2 linked regions of the Cohnella abietis genome follow. The protein of the gene in region 1 interacts with the protein of each later gene in a pairwise test. Links are inferred from orthologs where the notes say so. Each region holds a gene or a part of one and is shown on either strand. Other genes may lie near its edges. The genes, in order: rplK and prmA.

Evidence for each region.
Region 2: the proteins of rplK (region 1) and prmA interact in binary tests that used the Escherichia coli proteins (3 or more experiments, as listed by UniProt). The link is inferred for Cohnella abietis from one-to-one orthologs.

What each region holds. Positions count from the first base shown.
Region 1 is NZ_AP019400.1:6,153,975-6,156,980, forward strand. What follows is about bases 20-2,698. They hold rplK (50S ribosomal protein L11), read right to left. Parts: upstream 1,733-2,698; coding sequence 1,307-1,732; downstream 20-1,306. Other genes in these bases: rplJ (50S ribosomal protein L10), read right to left, coding at 20-201; rplA (50S ribosomal protein L1), read right to left, coding at 519-1,211; nusG (transcription termination/antitermination protein NusG), read right to left, coding at 1,811-2,344; secE (preprotein translocase subunit SecE), read right to left, coding at 2,370-2,579; rpmG (50S ribosomal protein L33), read right to left, coding at 2,598-2,698. Outside these bases: more of rplJ, read right to left, coding at 1-19; more of rpmG, read right to left, coding at 2,699-2,747. UniProt on the Escherichia coli protein: Forms part of the ribosomal stalk which helps the ribosome interact with GTP-bound translation factors.
Region 2 is NZ_AP019400.1:4,613,102-4,616,425, forward strand. What follows is about bases 265-3,261. They hold prmA (50S ribosomal protein L11 methyltransferase), read right to left. Parts: upstream 2,254-3,261; coding sequence 1,276-2,253; downstream 265-1,275. Other genes in these bases: KCTCHS21_RS20350 (16S rRNA (uracil(1498)-N(3))-methyltransferase), read right to left, coding at 265-514; KCTCHS21_RS20355 (site-2 protease family protein), read right to left, coding at 596-1,279; KCTCHS21_RS20365 (hypothetical protein), read right to left, coding at 2,552-2,857; KCTCHS21_RS20370 (YfhD family protein), read right to left, coding at 2,863-3,006; dnaJ (molecular chaperone DnaJ), read right to left, coding at 3,142-3,261. Also shown: more of KCTCHS21_RS20350, read right to left, coding at 1-264; more of dnaJ, read right to left, coding at 3,262-3,324. UniProt on the Escherichia coli protein: Methylates ribosomal protein L11.

The sequences.
Region 1 (3,006 bases):
TGCAGCAGCACGGCTAACCAAAGAGTTTTTCAACACTTGGAATTCAATGCCGGCTTCACGCAATTGTTTACGAAGCTGTGTTACTTGCGCCACGTTCAAGCCACGATAGTCAGCAATAACCGTACAGTTGCTTTCGCGTAGCTTAGTCGCAATAACCTCAACCTCTTGCTCTTTTGCCTGAATGATTTTCGCATTTGCCATTGTGTACACCTCCTAAGTCTTGGCATTACCGTATATTTATCTCGCAATAGTCTGGGAGGCATAAAGAAATGCCTCCGCAGATTCGCGAAGGCATGACGTGATCTTACTCTATTATCAAAATGCAGCGCACTTTGCAAAAGAGGAAAACTCTATCCACACACCTCGGTAGGGAATTAAGCTTGCATAACGGTTAAAGGTTATGTGTCGCACCTACGGTCTACGGTATCCATATTCAATTTCAGCTTTATTAGCTTACCACTAGGGCTTGCCAATGTCAAAGACAGTTTTTACCGTCCGAGCTCCTAGGAGCGATCGGTTTAGCGATAAACGGACGCATTTACACGAGCGCCTGGTCCCATCGTCGAAGAGATCGAGATGTTCTTCAGGTAAATGCCCTTGGAAGATGCGGGTTTAGCACGGCTCAATGCCTCAATCAGAGCATTAAGGTTTTCATTCAATTTCTCAGAATCGAACGAAACCTTTCCGATTGGTGCATGGATTTGACCTGCTTTGTCGAGACGATATTCGATTTTACCGGCTTTAATCTCAGCGATGGCTTTTGCAACATCATTCGTTACAGTGCCTGCTTTAGGGTTAGGCATCAAACCTTTACCCCCGAGAATACGGCCAAGCTTACCGACTTCACTCATCATGTCCGGAGTTGCAACGCAAACGTCGAACTCGAACCATCCTTGTTGGATTTTAGCGATGAGGTCTGCGTCTCCTACATAATCCGCGCCAGCAGCTTCAGCTTCCTTCAGCTTGTCGCCTTTTGCGAATACGAGAACGCGTTGCGTTTTGCCGGTGCCGTGAGGCAGGACGACTACGCCACGTACAGCTTGATCTTGCTTTCTCGGATCAACGCCGAGACGGACAGCCGCTTCAACAGTTTCGTCGAATTTAGCTGTTGCCGCTTTCTTCACGAGCTCGATTGCTTCCAACGATTCGTAGGTAGCATCGCGATCGATCAGCTTAACGGACTCTGCATATTTCTTACCGTGTTTAGCCAAGTTGTTCTCCTCCTTTGTGGTTTTAACGGAAGTTTCCTCCCACAAGCGGTTCTAGGAACCGCGTTACGTTAGTCAGCCATATCAGCTGCAAACGATTAGTCTTCGATTACAACGCCCATGCTGCGAGCAGTTCCTTCGATCATACGCATAGCTGCTTCAACGGAAGCCGCGTTAAGATCTTGCATTTTTTGCTCAGCGATATCACGTACTTTCGCACGTTTAACTGTAGCAACTTTTTTCTTGTTCGGTTCGCCGGAGCCCTTAGGGATTCCTGCAGCTACGCGGAGCAATACCGCTGCTGGTGGCGTCTTCGTTTCAAACGTAAAGGAGCGATCCTCGAATACAGTAATAACAACTGGAATGATTAATCCCACTTGATCTGCTGTGCGAGCATTAAACTCTTTACAGAATGCCATGATATTTACGCCAGCTTGACCTAGTGCAGGACCGATCGGTGGCGCAGGGTTAGCTTTACCCGCATTAACTTGCAGCTTTACCAATTTAATGACTTTTTTTGCCATGATGCACACCTCCTTAACCCATAATGCGGTTTAACGGAACTCTCGTCCCTCCCGCTCGTTCAAGAAACCCTTAATCGATTAAATCTTCTCCACTTGTGTGAAGTCCAATTCAACCGGAGTTTCCCTTCCAAACATGTTAACGTGAACCTTAAGCTTGCTTTTCTCGGGCAGAATTTCTTCTACAGATCCGACAAAGTTGGCAAAAGGACCCACCATAACCCGAACGTTTTCTTTGATCTCGAAATCGATAACCGGCTTCGGCTCGTCCATTCCCATATGCTTTAGAATTCCTTCTACTTCATCAGGAAGAAGTGCCGTTGGTTTCGATCCCGAACCTGTGGAGCCAACAAATCCAGTTACACCCGGAGTATTGCGAACCACGTACCAAGAATCGTCCGTTTGTACCATCTCGACAAGAACATAGCCGGGATATACTTTACGCATAACCGTCTTTTTCTTACCGTCCTTGTTTACAATTTCTTCTTCCATTGGCACAAGGACGCGGAAGATCTTGTCTTGCATACCCATAGACTCCACACGTTTCTCCAGGTTAGCTTTAACTTTGTTCTCGTAACCGGAGTACGTGTGTACTACATACCATCTTTTCTCCATGGAAAAGCCACCTTTGGTTCCTGCGTCAAATGATTAAATCGACGAGGGATGAAATACCGATGTCCAGAACCCAGAAGTAGATCGTAACCAGCAGCACCGTCACAATAACAATGATTGTGTAGCTGACGAGCTCTTTCCGGCTGGGCCAACGGACTTTCTTTAATTCGTTCCAGCTATCACCGAAAAACGAAAAAAAGGACCCAAAGTTTTGTTTCATTTTGGCCAGGAAAGTCACGTTCATACCTCCTAGGATTTAGCGCGTCTCGCGATGAGGAGTATGTTCATTGCAAAATCTGCAGAACTTCTTCAACTCGATGCGATCGGCGTGCGTCCGTTTGTTCTTGCTCGACGTGTAGTTCCGATGCTTGCAGTTCGTGCAAGCTAGAGTGATAATCACCCGCATCCCTTCCACCTCCCGGGATCAAAACTTCAAAAAAATACAACCATGCAGCGGAAACCTCAGCTTGGCGAACCAAGGCTGATCTTGGAATCGTCGTGTGTTCACAAGACACCACGACAACGAATCCAGGTGTTTCGCCGATGATTCAGAGCCAGCGCATAAGAAGCCACGTTAAGGTTACTAAAATAATTTATCACAGGGGGTAATCGATGTCAACGAAAAGTGTCACCAGCCTACCTTTGGAACACCATTCTGCTGTCGA
Region 2 (3,324 bases), 1.5 Mb from region 1 along the record:
CATAGCAGAACAAGATAAGGTCATACTCTGAGAACTGCTTGAGTAAAGATTTCCAAGTACTGACTGCATGTATTTGCGGAATAACGCTACGATGGCTTTGCTCGGCAGCTTCCTTAGCAATCTTACGCCAGCGCTCCAGTCGCTTTACTTCCTTGCGCTCGTCGTATTGGACAACAGTACGCTGCGATACGAATGGCTGGAAAGCCACAGCCCCCGCTTCCGTCCCCTTCTGAATGACAATCTCTAGCTTATCCCCTTTGGGTAAGCTTTGCGCAATTGTCACCTTCCAGGCCATCTCCGCATGAGTCTCTAATACTTCTGTTATATCCGCTTGCACATTATCTTTATCAATTGATACGATCTTTGCTAATACGTCGCGACCTAATCCATTGCAAGCAATGAAGAAATCACCAGGTTTAGATCTCATGACGGCGGCCAAATGCCGGGCGTCTTCGCCATCCAGCTTTACGGAGGTTTCCCCCATTTGCGTTTCAGGCACAAAATAACGCTGCATGTCTAACAGCCTCCTGCTTAGCTTCCATCCTTCATCATACCGTGTTCTGGCTCGTTTCGCTACCGAACTTTACTTTCAATGTTAAACCCGATAGAACATACTTCCTCCAGCTGAGGAAAATATGCTGTCCAATAGCCAGCCCATTCCTTCCATAATAGGTCCTCGCAAATCCATTAAGGGTCCTATCGTAATAGCACGCAAAGGCGGGATAAATATGATAAGAAGAAAAATAAAGGTCGTCCATTGCGCCATTTCCTGTATTTTTATTCTTATTCTGATAGGTAGAAATTCCTCAAGGATTCTATATCCATCTAAAGGTGGCATAGGAATTAGATTAAATAACAATAAGGACAAATTAATTTTAACCCAATACGATATAAAGATAAGCATTTGTGAGGAAATATTATCGATTACATTGAAAGAATGCAATAGATCCATAACAAATAAAATAAGAAAAGCAAGGATCAGGTTGCTGATAGGTCCAGCAGCAGATACAAGAATATTCATTAAACGTGGGTTTTTAAATCTACTGCGACGGACTGGCACTGGCTTAGCCCAGCCAAAACCGGCCAATAGTAGAAACAACATCCCAATTAAATCTAAATGCGCCATCGGATTAAGAGTGACTCGCCCTTCCTTGTAGGCTGTATCGTCACCGAACTTCCATGCTGTCCAAGCATGAGCGAACTCATGTACACTAAAGGCAACAAGCATGACGAGAAGGATTACAGGAATATCCTCTATAGGAAACCAAAAAAAGCTCACTCGCCATCCCCCTTCGGTTTACCAGCAACAAACGCCACCCACTCTTCTTGCCTTAACACATCAACAATCTCAAAACCTGCTGCTAGCAAGCCAGCTTGCACAACCATTTCTTTGTTCTTATAAATGCCAGAGGTAATATAAATTCCGCCAGGCTTAAGTACTTTCATTACATCCGCTAGGAAAAGTAATATAATTTCAGCGAGAATATTAGCCACAACCAGGTCAACAGGAGGTGTGACTTCTGCATTATTCTCTTTCTCATGCAGAACACCTAACAGATCGCTTAGTCTTACTTCAACGTCATCGTCGTATCCATTCAGTGTGATATTTTCTTTCGCACAGGTTACCGCAACGGGGTCTAGATCGAGCGCCAGCACCTTCGAGGCTCCTAGCTTCATTGCTCCTATAGCAAGTACACCAGAACCTGTACCGACGTCTATGATCTGCTCTCCACCAGAGATGGCGTTGTCCAGTGCTTTCAAACAAAGCGCAGTTGTGGGATGCGTCCCTGTTCCGAAAGCCATACCAGGATCAAGCTCAATGACCAACTCGTCTGCCTTAGGAGTATATTCCTCCCAAGTTGGTTTAATGGTCAATCGCTCCGTTATTGCAATTGGCTTGAAATATTGCTTCCAAGCATCCGCCCAATCATCCTGATGAACGTCACCAATCTCAATCTGATACTCTCCTGCGTCATACCCATATTCCGGCAGCCCACGCAACAGATCATCCAATTCAGCAACCAAGGGCTCCATTAACGTATCTTCTGAGAAATAGGCTTTGAATACTGCATATCCTGGCCTAATGTCATTCAAAGGCGTATCGTATAATTGACCAAAAGAAGTATCTCTCGGTTTATCCTCCGACCAAGCTTCTTCTACAGAAACGCCACCTGCTCCAAGCTCCGTTAGATAATGAGTAACCATTTCCTGAGACGACTCCGTCGCCAGAACCGTAATTTCATGCCAGCGCAAAACATTTCCTCCCCTTATACGATGAATTTGCGCGAAACCTCTATATTGGTATTCCGTCGCTACCTAACATTCATCTTTTCAGCCTTCTGGCTGCTCAATGATTTTCATTATACACGTACTGTTTTGCAGGAGCAAAAAACGATGGAACACTTTAACCTGGGAGCACTATAGCCACTATCCCCTTCATTCAGATCCATCGATTTTACTGAGCGAAGGGAATAATGAGCATACACATTCTGAATACTTCAGAAAAATGTAAAAAGGCGCATCACCAGAAACAGTGACACGCCCTCTTCGTTTATATGATCTCGCCACCCGCTTGCAGGATGACAGATCTAGCCTGATCTGTGGCTAAGCCAGGAACACTAGCGGATAAAGTAAATGCAGCTTCAGGGCTACCTAACGAAATGGAACCCTCTAACGCAGTAGCTGTTAAGCCATCTATACTTTGCAGAGCATCCGCCTCTGTAGTTTCTATCTGGCCACTGTAAGGACCAATCTTCTCCAATCGAAAACAGTCGCTTCGGAGTGAGGATAACTTACGAATAGCTGATTCTGCCTGATCCTGGGTTGCGAATTTAGCTTGTAGGGGCTGCATATCCAATTGTGTCACTCTCCTTCAGATACAGTAGCCCGCTGATCAGCCGCTTCCGCACGTTGCTGCGCTTCCTTATCTTCCTCGTCCGCAAGCTCCTCTGCGAACTCTACATCCTCTGCTGATGCTACTGGTAATTTCTTATGATTGTCTGTCATTAATCATTTCTCCTTCTCATCTTTAATCATGACTCACCGCAAAAGCAATGATTTACATATATTGCACCTTCAGTTGCAAGCTTATACAAAATAAAACCGCCCAGGAAAAATCCTGGACGGTTTTATTAAATATAATTAATCACCTAATATGGCGCGTTTCATGCGTTCGAAGATCGACTTACTTTGCTCATGCGTAGATTCTCCGCTTTTGGAAGCAAAATCGCGCAGCAGGTCACGCTGATCCTCACTCAATTGAGTTGGAGTTACAATTGTCACCTTAACCTGCTGATCCCCTTGCCCGTAACCGCGAAGCTTTGG